DNA from 2 places in the Streptomyces sp. NPDC017676 genome. Region 2 is predicted to be linked to the other one. Evidence: riboswitches for the same ligand, from Rfam matches in the RefSeq annotation. Region 2 holds a riboswitch; the other holds the start of a gene.

Region 1 (7,355 bases), on a different contig from region 2:
ACTCCGCCAGCGGGGCCCCTCCGGAGAGGTTCGGCGCGGTCGCCGACTCGGGCAGCTGCGGCAGGTCGACCACGTTGATCCGCAGCAGCCGGCCCGCCGAGGTCACCGCGCCGATCACCCCGCGCGCGGTCGCCGGCACCGCCGAGACGATCACGTCGTGCTTGACGCGCTTGGCGCCCGCCGCCTCCGGGAACGGCTCGGCGGTCGCCGTACGGGCCAGCAGCCCCGTCGAGGACAGCAGCACCCGGCACGGGTCGTCGGCCACCTGGAGCGGGACGGCGGCCACCGGGGCGCCCGCGGACTCCAGCAGGACCGTGCGCCGGTCGGTGCCGAACTTCTTCGCCACGGCTGCCAGTTCGGCCGAGACCAGCTTGCGCAGCTCCGCGTCCGACTCCAGGATCCGGGTCAGCTCCTCGATCTCCGCGGTGAGCTTGTCCTTCTCCGCCTCCAGCTCGATCCGGTCGTACTTGGTGAGCCGGCGCAGCGGCGTGTCGAGGATGTACTGCGTCTGCACCTCGCTCAGCGAGAAGCGCTCGATCAGGCGCTCCTTGGCCTGCGCGGAGTTCTCGCTGGACCGGATGATCCGGATGACCTCGTCGATGTCGACCAGCGCGGTCAGCAGGCCCTCGACCAGGTGCAACCGGTCGCGCCTCTTGCCGCGGCGGAACTCGCTGCGGCGCCGGACCACGTCGAAGCGGTGGTCCAGATAGACCTCCAGCAGCTCCTTCAGGCCCAGGGTGAGCGGCTGGCCGTCGACCAGGGCGACGTTGTTGATGCCGAAGGACTCCTCCATCGGGGTCAGCTTGTACAGCTGCTCCAGGATCGCCTCCGGCACGAAGCCGTTCTTGATCTCGATGACCAGGCGCAGGCCGTGCTCGCGGTCGGTGAGGTCCTTGACGTCGGCGATGCCCTGGACCTTCTTCGCGTTGACCAGGTCCTTGATCTTCGCGATGACCTTCTCGGGGCCGACCGTGAACGGCAGCTCGGTGACCACGAGGCCCTTGCGGCGGGCGGTGACCGTCTCGACCGAGACCGTCGCGCGCATCTTGAAGGTGCCGCGGCCGGTCGCGTACGCGTCCCGGATGCCGTCCAGGCCGACGATCCGGCCGCCGGTGGGCAGGTCCGGGCCCGGGACGTGCTTCATCAGCGCGTCCAGGTCCGCGTTCGGGTTCCGGATCAGGTGGCGGGCGGCGGCGATGACCTCGCGCAGGTTGTGCGGCGGCATGTTCGTCGCCATACCGACCGCGATGCCCGAGGAGCCGTTGACCAGCAGGTTCGGGAAGGCGGCGGGCAGCGCCACCGGTTCCTGCTCCTGGCCGTCGTAGTTCGGCGCGAAGTCGACCGTGTCCTCGTCGATCGACTCGGTCATCAGGCTCGTGGCCTCGGCCATCCGGCACTCGGTGTACCGCATGGCGGCCGGCGGGTCGTCGTTGCCCAGCGAGCCGAAGTTGCCGTGGCCGTCGACCAGCGGCACGCGCATGGAGAAGGGCTGCGCCATGCGCACCAGGGCGTCGTAGATCGACGCGTCGCCGTGCGGGTGCAGCTTGCCCATGACCTCGCCGACGACGCGGGCGCACTTCACGTAGCCGCGTTCGGGGCGCAGGCCCATCTCGTTCATCTGGTACACGATCCGGCGGTGGACCGGCTTCAGGCCGTCACGGGCGTCCGGCAGGGCGCGCGAGTAGATGACCGAGTACGCGTACTCCAGGTAGGAGCCACGCATCTCGTCCACGACGTCGATGTCGAGGATCCTCTCCTCGAACGAATCGTCGGGCGGCGGGGTCTTCGTGCTGCGGCGGGCCATCGCTGCCGGCTCCTTGCTGAAAGGATGGACGGAACTGACGCGGACCATTGTGGACCGACGCACTGACAACCTGTGCCGCGACCCGGTTCCACAGGACCTGCCGGGGCCGGGGGCCGGGCCCCGGCAGGGTGGCGATATCCGCTCTGGGCGTACGTGCCGCGGGAACTTCGCCGGGGCCCCGCACGCTTTGCATACAGTGGCAGGAACGGCAGGAAAACCGCGGTTTCCATCAACCGCCTCCGCTCGCGAAGGGACGTACATGCCCATGGGTCACACGACCACAGCCGAGGCAGGCTCCGGGGGCCTGACAGCGACCGAGCACCGCCTGGCCAACGGTCTGCGCGTGGTGCTCTCCGAGGACCACCTGACCCCGGTGGCGGCGGTCTGCCTCTGGTACGACGTCGGCTCCCGCCACGAAGTCAAGGGGCGTACCGGCCTGGCTCACCTTTTCGAGCACCTGATGTTCCAGGGCTCCGCGCAGGTCAAGGGCAACGGCCACTTCGAGCTGGTGCAGGGCGCCGGCGGCTCGCTGAACGGCACCACCAGCTTCGAGCGGACCAACTACTTCGAGACCATGCCCGCCCACCAGCTGGAGCTGGCGCTCTGGCTGGAGGCCGACCGCATGGGCTCGCTGCTGGCCGCCCTGGACGACGAGTCCATGGAGAACCAGCGGGACGTCGTCAAGAACGAGCGCCGCCAGCGCTACGACAACGTGCCGTACGGCACCGCCTTCGAGAAGCTGACCGCGCTCTCCTACCCGGAGGGCCACCCGTACCACCACACGCCGATCGGCTCGATGGCGGACCTGGACGCGGCCACCCTGGAGGACGCCCGCCAGTTCTTCCGCACCTACTACGCACCGAACAACGCGGTGCTCTCCGTGGTCGGTGACATCGACCCCCAGCAGACCCTCGCCTGGATCGAGAAGTACTTCGGCTCCATCCCGTCCCACGACGGCAAGCCCGCCCCCCGCGACGGCTCCCTGCCGGACGTCATCGGCGAGCAGCTGCGCGAGGTCGTCGTGGAGGAGGTCCCGGCGCGCGCCCTGATGGCCGCCTACCGGCTCCCGCACGACGGCACGCGCGCGTGCGACGCGGCCGACGTCGCCCTGACCATCCTCGGCGGCGGCGAGTCCTCCCGCCTGTACAACCGGCTGGTGCGCCGGGACCGGACGGCCGTCGCGGCCGGCTTCGGCCTGCTGCGCCTGGCCGGCGCGCCGTCCATGGGCTGGCTGGACGTGAAGACCTCCGGTGACGTCGAGGTGCCGGTCATCGAGGCCGCCATCGACGAGGAGCTGGCCCGCTTCGCCGCGGAGGGCCCCACGCCCGAGGAGATGGAGCGCGCCCAGGCCCAGCTGGAGCGCGAGTGGCTGGACCGGCTCGGCACGGTCGCCGGCCGCGCCGACGAACTGTGCCGGTACGCGGTCCTGTTCGGCGACCCGCAGCTCGCCCTGACCGCGGTCAAGCGCGTCCTGGAGGTGACCCCGGAGGAGGTCCAGGAGGTCGCCGAGGCACGCCTGCGCCCCGACAACCGCGCGGTCCTCGTGTACGAGCCGAAGTCCCCGGAGGCCGCCCCGGACGCCGGGGTCCCCGAGGACCCCGAGCACGAAGCGACCGTAGAGGCGGGCCGCGAAGAGACCGAGAACGAGGAGACGGCCAAGTGACCGAGCTCGCCACCATGGACTTCCACCCCCAGCCGCGGCCCGGCGAGGCCAAGCCGTGGGCGTTCCCGGCGCCCGAGCGCGGCACCCTCGACAACGGCCTGACCGTGCTGCGCTGCCACCGTCCGGGCCAGCAGGTCGTCGCCGTCGAGGTGCTGCTGGACGCGCCGCTGGACGCCGAGCCGGCCGGCCTGGACGGCGTCGCCACGATCATGGCGCGGGCCTTCTCCGAGGGCACTGACAAGCACTCCGCCGAGGAGTACGCCGCCGAACTGGAGCGCGCGGGCGCCACCCTCGACGCGCACGCCGATCACCCCGGCGTCCGGCTCAGCCTTGAGGTCCCGGCCTCCCGCCTGGCCAAGGGCCTCGGTCTGCTCGCCGACGCCCTGCGCGCGCCCGCCTTCGCCGCGAGCGAGGTCGAGCGGCTGGTCCGCAACCGCCTGGACGAGATCCCGCACGAGCTGGCCAACCCCTCCCGCCGGGCCGCCAAGGAGCTCTCCAAGGAGCTGTTCCCGGCGACCTCGCGCATGTCCCGTCCGCGTCAGGGCACCGAGGAGACGGTCGAGAAGATCGACGAGGCGGCCGTCCGCGCCTTCTACGACCGCCATGTGCGGCCTGCCACGGCCACTGTGGTCGTCGTCGGCGACCTGACCGGTACCGACCTGGACGCGCTGCTGGGCGACACCCTGGGCGCCTGGACGGGCACCCCGGGCGAGCCCCGTCCGGTGCCGCCGGTGACCGCCGACGACACCGGGCGTGTGGTGATCGTGGACCGGCCCGGCGCGGTCCAGACGCAGTTGCTGATCGGCCGGATCGGTCCCGACCGGCACGACCGGGTGTGGCCCGCCCAGGTGCTCGGCACGTACTGCCTCGGCGGCACCCTCACCTCCCGCCTTGACCGCGTGCTGCGCGAGGAGAAGGGCTACACCTACGGCGTGCGGGCCTTCGGGCAGGTCCTCAGGTCCGCGCCGGACGGCACGGGCGCGGCGATGCTCGCCATCAGCGGCTCCGTGGACACCCCGAACACCGGCCCGGCGCTGGACGACCTGTGGAAGGTGCTGCGCACGGTCGCGGCGGACGGCCTGACCGACGCCGAGCGGGACGTCGCCGTGCAGAACCTGGTCGGTGTGGCGCCGCTGAAGTACGAGACCGCGGCGGCCGTCGCGAGCACGCTGGCGGACCAGGTCGAGCAGCACCTGCCCGACGACTTCCAGGCGACGCTGTACCAGCAGTTGGCGGCCACGGGCACGGTGGAGGCCACCGCGGCCGTCGTGAACGCCTTCCCGGTGGACCGCCTGGTGACCGTCCTCGTCGGTGACGCCTCGCAGATCAAGGCGCCGGTGGAGGCGCTGGGCATCGGTGAAGTGACCGTGGTGGCGGCCGAGTAGACGCGACCGTGGTGGCGGCCGGATGACGGCACGCGCGCGTGGGGCCCCGGCGACCTACGGGTCGTCAGGGCCCCTCGTTGTTCCACTCGTCCCTCAGATGCCCGTTTTGGGGCGGAGGTTGCCTGTCTGCCCTGTGGGATGCGCTACAAAATCCGGGATGCGTTTGAGGATTGACAGCGCGCTTGCGTAGCTTCGTCCGGGCTGTTCGTCAGGCAGTGCGCCGCACCCGCGGCACCGGACAGTCATCGCCGAGTCCCCGTACGGCGCGAGCCAGGGGAGCCGGGGACCCACCGTCCCTGGGGTGAATCGGGCGCCCGCGCGATGCGCGAGGGGGCCCGTAGGAGACCTTCCTGCTCCGAACCCGTCAGCTAACCCGGTAGGCGAGAGGGAAGGAAAGGACCAGCCACTTCATGGCGTTCATGTGCGCCACCGGGAAGCACCGCAAGCCCGGCCGGGTCAAGCGGACCACCGTTCAGGCGGCCGGCGTCGCGGCCCTCACCACCACCGGTGTGATCGGCACCCTCGCCGCCTCCCCGGCGCTCGCCGCCGAGAACTCCACGGAGCAGACCGGCCTCACCCCGGTCGTCGCCGTGTCCGAGGACGTCGCCGACGAGATCGGCGCGCAGGCCGCCGCGCAGCAGGAGGCCGCCGAGCAGAAGGCGGCCGAGGAGGCCGCGGTGAAGGCGGCGGCCGAGCGGGCCCAGGAGATCCGCGCCGCCGAGGCCCGGGCCGCCCGCGAGGCCGAGCGCAAGCGGCTGAACATGTTCGTCGCCCCGATCGCGCACTCCTACGTCTCCACCGCCTACCAGGCCAGCAGCTCCCTGTGGTCCTCCGGTTCGCACACCGGCATCGACTTCCACGCGGCCAGCGGCACGGCCGTCCACGCGGTGGGTTCCGGCACGGTCGTCTCGGCGGGCTGGGGCGGCGCGTACGGCAACCAGGTCGTGATCCGCATGGCCGACGGCATGTACACCCAGTACGGGCACCTGTCGTCCATCGGGGTCACGGTGGGGCAGAAGGTCGTCGCGGGCCAGCAGATCGGCCTGTCCGGTGCCACCGGCAACGTCACCGGCGCGCACCTCCACTTCGAGGCGCGCACGACCCCCGAGTACGGCTCGGACGTCGACCCCGTCGCCTACCTCCGCAAGCACGGCGTGCGCGTCTGACACCGACCGCACGTCTGTCCGAGGCCCCGGCTCACCGAGCCGGGGCTTTCGCCGTTTTCCGCGGTGTCCGCCGGATCCGCTGTCCAAAAAATAGCCATGGATTAGGGCCCGGCGTCGGAAATTCCGGTTCGTTGGAATAGAGTCACGGAACACACGTCCATCGTCGACGTTTCACGGGGATTAAGACGGAGGTCGGTCATGCGTATTCCGGCGCACTCGGTGTGCACGGCCATCCGGGACGACATCGTCGCGGGTGTCCACGAGCGCGGCAGCCGCCTCACCGAGGAGGTCCTGGCCCGCCGCTACGGCGTCTCGCGCGTCCCCGTGCGCGAGGCCCTGCGCACCCTGGAGGCCGAGGGCTTCGTGGTGACGCGCCGGCACGCGGGCGCGTGCGTGGCCGAGCCGACCGAGCAGGAGGCCGCCGACCTGCTGGAGATGCGGACGCTGCTGGAGCCGCTGGGCGCCGCCAGGGCCGCCCAGCGGCGCACCGAGGCGCATCTGAAGGTGCTGCGCGGTCTGGTCCGGCTGGGCCAGGAGCGGGCCCGCAGGGGCAGCAACGAGGACCTGCGTTCGTTGGGCGGCTGGTTCCACGAGACGCTCGCCCAGGCCTCCGGCAGCACCTCGCTGACCTCGATGCTCACCCAGTTGCGGCACAAGATCGCCTGGATGTACACGGTGGAGGCACCGACCGGCCCGGTGGAGTCCTGGGCGGAGCACGGTGCCATCGTGGACGCGGTGGCGCGCGGCGACGCGGAGCGCGCGCGGGCGCTCACGGCCCTGCACGCCGAGCGTGGGACGGGCGCGCACCGGTTGCGGTTTTCTCCCGCCGCGGAGCGGGTGAGGACTTCGCAACATGCCGTAAACATGTCGGGCCCGCGGCATTAACAAGCGCACCGTATACAAAGAAGAGGTATTTCCGGGCGGCGTATTTCCTGCTGCCCGAATTCACTCGTGCCGAAATTCCCCGGAGTTCGCCGGGCGCCGGCGGGCGGTAAATCCACGGCACGCCGGGCCGCGTGCGTCCGGATACGGCGAAGCCGCGCCGCCCCGAAAGGCGAACGCGGCTCCGGCGCTCTGTGCGGTGGTCGCTCAGACGGTCTCGGGCAGCTCTTCCAGGCCCTCGGAGACCAGCTTGGCCAGACGGTCCAGGGCGGCGTCGGCGCCCTCGGCGTCGGAGGCGAGGACGATCTCCTCGCCACCCTGGGCACCCAGGCCCAGGACGGCCAGCATGGAGGCCGCGTTGACGGGGTTGCCCCCGGCCTTGGCGATCGTCACCGGGACGCCTGCGGCCGTGGCGGCTCGGACGAAGATGGAGGCGGGGCGGGCGTGGAGGCCCT
Region 2 (7,355 bases):
CAGCTTACGGGGCGTCCCCGCGGGACCTACTTCTTCGGCAGGAGCAGATCGGTGGTCCAGTCCTCACCGAAACGAATGACGTGGCCGTCGTCCGCCGTCGCGCCGGAATTGAGGCTGTACTTGCCTTCGAGCGGGAGCTTCTCCCCGGGAGCCGCGGACTGCAGGACGTCGCAGAGGTCGCCGACCGTGGCCACGGGAGTGTCCTTGACCGCGGTGATCACGTCACCGGCCTCCAGGTTGGCCTTGGCCGCCTCCGAGTTGGTCGCCACGTTCTCCACGAACAACCCGCTGGTGCCGTCCTTCAGCAACCGCTCCTGCGTGTCGGCCACCAGCCGCTCCGTCTTGGGATCGTCGCGGTAGGGGGCGCTGAGGTCCGGGTCGTCCAGGGAGCCGACCTGCCAACCGGGGTCGTTGTGCCTCTCACCGGAGGCCAGCCCGTCCAGCAGCGGGCGCACGTGGTCACTGCTGATCGAGTAGTACTGCCCCTCCGCCTCGGGGTTCCCCAGAGTGTTCACGCCGATCACCTTGCCGTCGGCGTCGAGGAGCGGCCCTCCGGAGTTCCCTGGGTTGATCGCGGCGGAGTGCTGGATCGTGTCCGCGTAGTGGGGCAGGGAGGGCGAGGGATCCGCCGGCACGTTCGGCGACTGGACGCTGCCCGCGGTGTAGACGGGCTTCTGCGCCTCCACGTTCTTCTCGAAGGACGCCGGGTAGCCGATGGCCGTGACGGCATCGGCGGCCCTGACGTCGCGGCTGTCGGCGAACTCCAACGCCTTGAGGTCCTCCTGCGGCGTACTGAACTGCAGGACGGCGACGTCCTCGCACGGATCGGTGCCCAGGATCCGGACGGGCACCTCCCCTTTGTCCTGGACGACGACCTTGAGGGCGTTCTCCCCCGCGACGACATGCGCGTTGGTGACGACGAGCCCCTTGTCGGCGTCGTAGATGAAGCCACTTCCCACCCTGGTCTCGCCCATCACGTGGACGGTGCCCGGCGCGGCCTTCTCGAAGATGTCCTGCGGCGAATCGTCCGACGGGGCCGCGTTCGCCACCGTTCCGCCCATGACCAATGACGCGACCGCTGTTCCGACGAGCGCGGCTCTGACTTTCGCACCCACGGTGTGGAGCCTTCCGACGACGGGCGGCACCCACCGGGACCAGCCCGGAAATGATCGCTTACACCTCCAGCTTAGGCCCGCGTCCATGCGCTGTCCTGATGAACCGTTACGGTGTCCAGCCCCCCAACTCACTGTACGTCCTGTACATTTTTTACAGAGAGCTCGCCGAAGGCGGCTCCGCTGCGAGGAAGGGTGTGCCCATGCTCCGACCGTCCGCCCGACATGTCCTGCCCGAGTTCACCGAGCGCACGGGGAGCGTCACACGCACCCTCGATCCGTACGCGAAGCTCTTCGAGGACCGGATCGTCTTCCTCGGCACGCCGGTCGACACCGCGGCGGCGAACGACGTGACGGCGCAGCTCATGTACCTGGAGCACACGGCGCCGGACCGGGACATCACGCTGTACGTCAACTCGCCGGGCGGCTCGTTCGACGCCATGACGGCGATCTACGACGTGATGCGGTACGTCGGCTGCGACGTGGCGACCTACTGCCTGGGCCAGGCCTCCGCCTCGGCCGCGGTGCTGCTCGCGGCCGGCACGCCGGGCAAGAGGTTCACCCTGCCCGGCGCCCGCATGGTGATCGAGCAGCCCGCGCTGCCGGAGCCGGTGCGCGGACAGCCCAGCGACCTGCTCATCCAGGCGGAGGAGTTGACCCGGATCCGCGCGACGCTCGCGGAGATGCTCGCGCGGCACACGGGGCGCACGGCCGGGCAGGTCCACGAGGATCTGGAGCGTGACCTGATCCTGGACGCCGCCGGGGCGGTCGCCTACGGTCTGGTGGACGGCATCGTGCCGAGCCGCCGGGACACGCCCGGCGCACCGGACGCGAGGTGAGCCGCTCATGCTGCCGGACCTCCCACCGCTGCCCGCGCTGACCTGCGCGGAGGGTGAGTTGATCGACCGTTACCTGGAGGCGGTCGACCTGCTGGGCCGCATCAACCCGGCCCGGCCCGGGGACACCTACCGCGGGCTGCGCGCGGCCCAGGCCCTGGTGCGCAAGGCGGCAGAGCTGCGGGACGCGCTCGCACTGATGCACCAGCGGGGCGAGACGGAGCTGCACGGGGACACGCTGGCACGGGCGTTGCGGGTGCTGGACGGTGAGCGCCGGGCCGCTCGCGTCGCGCTCCCGCCGGACGGCGTCGGCTGAGCCGGACGCTCCTCGGGCTCGGTGGGCCCCACGCGTCGACACGCGTCGTTCGGACGGCACTTGAAACGGCCCGAACGACGTACCGCCGACCGGTGTACATCCAGATCGTTTTCCGGGCCTTCCGAGTTGCGCCAAGCGCCACCGCATGAGCCGCTGAGAGGCGCTTCGCCCCAGGTCGGGGGCTACGTCCGGGATCTGACGGACGCTCGAACAGAGCAGTGTCCACCCGAACGGGTGAGTGGTGAGTAACGCCACAAATCCCCGATTCCGTTGGGATTTTCGGACAGTCGTAAGCCAAGATCCGTGTCTGACGACAAGCCCCCGCCACCGCGGCGGGGCGATCCGGGCGGACGCCGAGTCCTGCCGCCGCCCGGATGACCGGTCGACGGAGTGGATCGGCAGGAGTGGAGGACCCGAGCAAGACGGGTCGCCGGAACAGATGTTCGTCCGCACCACGGACGGTCGTCGGCTCCGGGCAACCCTTGGGGTGAAGCCGTGGCAACGCGGCCGGGCAACTTCGCCAGCCCGAATCCGACAGGTCATCCTTCACAGGCGGCTGACGAAGGGTTGCGCATGACTGCGCTCAATCGTGTCCCGCCGCTGATGGCCCGGGCCGGCACGGCCTCGGCTCTGACCCTCGCCGCCGTGGGCGGCTCGATCGCGGTGCCCGGCCTCGCCACCGACGCCTCCGCCGCGACGTTGGCGACGAAAGCACTCAAGGTCGCGGCCTCGAAGAAGGGTGCCCCGTACGCGTGGGGAGCCACCGGGCCGCGCCGGTTCGACTGCTCGGGGCTGACGCTCTACTCCTACAAGAAGGCCGGCAAGAAGCTGCCGCGCACCGCCGCCCAGCAGTACAACAAGACGCACCACATCTCCTCCAGGAGCCGCAAGGCGGGCGACCTGGTCTTCTTCCACTCGGGTTCGTACGTCTACCACGTCGGCATCTACGCCGGTCACGGCAAGATCTGGCACGCCCCGAAGACCGGGGACGTGGTGAAGCTGGAGAAGATCTGGACGAAGAGCGTCTGGTACGGCCGGGTCAGCTGACCCGCCCTCAGGCCGGGCAGGGACCCGCCCCCAGACCGACAGCGGTTCCAGCAGCAGGGCCGCTCCCGGCGCCGCCCCGGCGCCCGCCCGGGACCCACGGGCGGCCCGGGGCCGCCGCGGACGCCTGCCGGGGCGGACAGGCGTCCCCGACCACGGCTTCCTCCGGCCTCTGCGTGGGCCGTGGGAGCGCCACGCGGTGCGCACCCCCGAGCTGGAGCACAGGGGCGCCGCCCGGCAACGGGGGCGCCCGGAACGCGCGGGCCCGGCGGCCAGGACGGCCGCGACGCCGGTCACTGCCAGGGCGGTGCGCACCGGGAGTCCGCCCGCCGTCGCCGGTCCCGCGGACCGCGCCGGCGCGGTGCGGGGACGTCGCGTACGACCACGGTGAAACCGGCGCCTCCCATGGCGACCGGTCCGGCACCGACCACGGCCCGGCGGCACAGTCCGCCCGATCACCCGGACGGCCGACCCGCTCGGTCACGCGCCGGCCACCCAGTCCCGCCGGCCGTCCAGTCCCGGCGGCCGCGCGAGCCGAAGCCGGCCCGGAACGAACTGGCGCGGCTCACCGGGCTCATCGGGGGCGCGCCAGGGCTCGGCACCTTCCCGGCCGCCGGAGGTACGTCCGCCGTCACGGAGCGCTGGTCAGCACCGGGCTGGGGAGACGCCGACCGGGCGCGCCGAGCCGCCGGCCGCCGTGTGCCTGCCGTGTGCCGCTCGGCCGGGAGAGGGGCACGGACACCCCGGCCCTGTCCGGACGGCTAGGGCTCCTGCCGGCGCGCCGGTACCGGGGCCGTCGGGAGCGTCCAGGGGAGTTCGATCGAGACCGTTTTGCCGCCCTCTCGCGTGGGGCGGATGCGGAGTCTGCCGCCGCACTCGGCCGTGAGCCAGCGGATGATCACCATGCCGCGGCCGTTGTCCTGCTGGACGGCGGCGGGCAGTCTCTTCGGGAAGCGAGGATGGCTGTCCGTGACGCCGATGCGCAGATGTTCGTCATGGTGCAGCGCGATGTCGACCGTGAAGGTGGGTGACTGGCCGAAGGTGTGCTGTACGGCGTTCGTGGCGAGTTCGGAGACGATGAGCCGCACGGTGTCGGCGACGTCGGTGTCGGACGGCAGGCCCCACTCCGCCAGGGTGCCCACGACGTAGGAGCGGGCGGCCGAGACCGAGGCTGGATCGCTCGGCAGAGTGACGGATGCTTCCAGGTGGTCTGCCATGGCGACGTCGTCCCTTTCCCATGGGGCCGTGGTCCGACATGTGGCGGAGGGTTCGAGTACGGTCCCGGACTGGTGCTTGTTCGCCAGACTGCCACCAACGCGCGGTCACAGGGAGCGATCCACCAAGATATGCATATATCTGTCGCTCGAAGCGGTGAACTCTGCGACGCGAGACCGTATGTGGGCGGCCCGGAAGGAGTAAGGAGGAGCCCATGCAGAACGGTCCGGCAGTGCGCCGCCGCAAACTGGGCGCCGAACTGCGCATGCTGCGCACCGGTGCGGGGCTCACGAGCGGTGAGGCCGCCCGGCTGGTCGGCTGGCACCAGTCGAAGGTGAGCCGCATCGAGACCGGCGCCAGCGGTGTGAAACCGGCCGATCTGCGGTTACTGCTCGACGCCTACCAGGTGCGGGACACGCATCTGCGCGAGTTGCTGCTGATGCTGGCGGGGGCGGAGGACGCGGGCGGCCGTCACCGCTGGTGGCACGCCTACCGCGGGGTGCTGCCGCCCACCTATCGCGACTTCATCAGCCTGGAGTCGCAGGCGAGCGCGATGCGCACCCTGGAGACGACCGTGGTGCCGGGGTTGCTCCAGACGCCCGAGTACGCCCGCGCGGTGACCCGGGCGGCCGTGAAGGACCTGGACGAGGACCGCCTGGACACGCTGGTGGAGGTGCGCCTGGCCCGGCAGGACGTGCTGCGGTCCGATCCGCCGCTGGTGCTGAGCGCCGTACTGGACGAGGCGGTGCTGCGCCGCGAGGTCGGTGGCCCAGAGGTGATGGCCCGGCAGCTCGAACGGCTGATGGAGGCGGCCCGGCTGCCCCAGGTACGGCTCCAGGTGCTGCCGTTCGCCGCGGGGGCGCATGTCGGACTCACCGGGCCTTTCGTTATCTTCTCATTTCCGAGCACTTCTGATCTGGACGTGGTTGTTCTCGACCAGTTGACGAGTAGCCTCTACCTGGAGCGGAAAGAAGACCTCATGGCCTACTCCGAGGCCTTCAACACCCTTCAGTTCCACGCCCTTTCCCCCGAGGAATCGTTGGACTACATCGCCGGGATAGGTGACGGCGCGTAAGGAGGCACCATGTCAGCTCTGCCTCGGAACGTCCCTGCCAGTACCGACCTGCACGCCGTGCGCTGGCTGCGCAGCAGCTACAGCACGGGCGCGAACAACTGCGTGGAGACGGCCCGGCCGCGTTCCGGCCCCGCGGCCGGACTGCTCGCCGTGCGCGACTCGAAGAACCCCGCCGGACCCGCGCTGCTCTTCTCCGCCGGCAGCTGGGCGGAGTTCGTCACCAGGATCTGATCAGGGGTCACCCGCCCCTGATCCGGACCCGTCCCCCGTTCGTCACCCTCGTGCGACACACGGCCGTGTACGCCGACTCATGGTCGCGTTTCGCCGATCACTCGTACAGCGCGTTCGATCTCCGCCCCGGAGAGGTCCGCCCGGGCGGTCAGCCTCAGCCGTGAGATGCCGTCGGGCACGGAGGGAGGACGGAAACAGCCCACGGCCAGGCCTGCCGTACGGCAGTCGGCCGCCCAGCGCACCGCCCGCTCCGAGGAAGGAGCCCGCACGGAGACCACCGCGGCGTCCGGACGCACCGCTTCCAGACCCGCGGCGGTCAGCCGTGCGTACAGTTCCGCGGCCACCTCGCGGGCCCGAGCCGCCCTTTCGGGCTCGCGTTCCAGCAGCCGCAGCGCGGCCAGCGCGGCACCGGCCGCCGCCGGTGCCAGGCCGGTGTCGAAGATGAACGTCCGGGCCGCGTTGACCAGGTGGTCGATCACCCGGGCCGGGCCGAGCACCACCCCGCCCTGGCTGCCCAGCGACTTGGACAGGGTGGCCGTGACGACCACGTCCTCGGCGCCCGCGAGCCCGGCCGCGTACGGCGCGCCCCGGCCGCCCTCGCCCAGCACGCCGAGCCCGTGCGCGTCGTCCACGACCAGTCCCGCGCCGTGCTCCCGGCACGCCTCGGCCAGCGCGGTCAGCGGTGCCCGGTCCCCGTCGACGGAGAACACCGTGTCGGAGACGACGATCGCGGCACCCGTGTGCGTGGCCAGGGCCTTGCGCACGGCCTCGGGATCGGCGTGCCCGACGACCTGCGTCTCGCCCCGGGCGAGCCGGCAGCCGTCGATGAGGGAGGCGTGGTTGCCCGCGTCGGACACGATCAGCGAGCCGTGCGGGCCGAGCGCGGTGACCGCGGCGAGGTTGGCGGCGTACCCGGAGGAGAACACCAGGGCCGCCTCGAACCCGCAGAACGCGGCCAGCGCCCGCTCCAGTTCGGAGTGCAGGACCGTCGTACCGGTGACCAGCCGGGAACCGGTGGAGCCGCCGCCCCAGGTCCGGGCGGCCCCGGCCGCTCCCTCGACGACCTCCGGATGGCGGGTCAGGCCCAGGTAGTCGTTGCTCGCCAGATCCAGCAGCGGCGTGTCGGCGGGGCGCGGACGCAGGGTGCGGACCAGTCCGGCGCGGCGGCGCGCCCCGGCCTGCTCGTCGATCCAGCCGAACGCCATGGGTCCTCCGGTGCTTTTGTAGGTAGCGGACAGACCCTAGCGGTACGGCCGGCTACCCAGGGTGTGGCAATACCCACACGGTGAACCTGCTCCGTTGTGCGAAGTCTCCTTGGCCCGGGGCGGTCCCGTAGGACAGGATCAGGCCCCATGGACCTGCTGAACACGCTGGTGGACAAGGGGCTTCGGCGCGAGCTGCCGACCCGCGAGGAAGCGCTCGCCGTGCTGGCCACCTCCGATGACGACCTGCTCGACGTGGTGGCCGCGGCCGGCAAGGTGCGCCGGCACTGGTTCGGGCGCCGGGTGAAACTCAACTATCTGGTG

Evidence for each region. Region 2 has a riboswitch for cyclic di-AMP ahead of ACH4LD_RS18970 (C40 family peptidase). Riboswitches for the same ligand answer to the same signal wherever they lie in the genome.
Region 1: linked by a shared signal. The riboswitch ahead of ACH4LD_RS04750 (M23 family metallopeptidase) and the one ahead of ACH4LD_RS18970 (C40 family peptidase) in region 2 are both predicted to bind cyclic di-AMP.

Annotation. Positions count from the first base shown of each region.
Region 1 covers NZ_JBIRJA010000002.1:74,656-82,010, forward strand. The annotation lists gene ACH4LD_RS04735 (DNA topoisomerase (ATP-hydrolyzing) subunit A) at 1-1,804, opposite strand, end outside; gene ACH4LD_RS04740 (M16 family metallopeptidase) at 2,064-3,467, shown strand; gene ACH4LD_RS04745 (M16 family metallopeptidase) at 3,464-4,852, shown strand; cyclic di-AMP (ydaO/yuaA leader) riboswitch at 5,089-5,250, shown strand; gene ACH4LD_RS04750 (M23 family metallopeptidase) at 5,263-6,018, shown strand; gene ACH4LD_RS04755 (GntR family transcriptional regulator) at 6,217-6,903, shown strand; gene ACH4LD_RS04760 (HPr family phosphocarrier protein) at 7,108-7,355, opposite strand, start outside.
Region 2 covers NZ_JBIRJA010000008.1:126,335-133,689, reverse strand. The annotation lists gene ACH4LD_RS18985 (S1C family serine protease) at 27-1,061, opposite strand; gene ACH4LD_RS18980 (ATP-dependent Clp protease proteolytic subunit) at 1,316-1,951, shown strand; gene ACH4LD_RS18975 (hypothetical protein) at 1,959-2,264, shown strand; cyclic di-AMP (ydaO/yuaA leader) riboswitch at 2,606-2,834, shown strand; gene ACH4LD_RS18970 (C40 family peptidase) at 2,838-3,311, shown strand; gene ACH4LD_RS18965 (ATP-binding protein) at 4,070-4,525, opposite strand; gene ACH4LD_RS18960 (helix-turn-helix domain-containing protein) at 4,738-5,598, shown strand; gene ACH4LD_RS18955 (DUF397 domain-containing protein) at 5,608-5,829, shown strand; gene ACH4LD_RS18950 (8-amino-7-oxononanoate synthase) at 5,907-7,034, opposite strand; gene bioB (biotin synthase BioB) at 7,182-7,355, shown strand, end outside.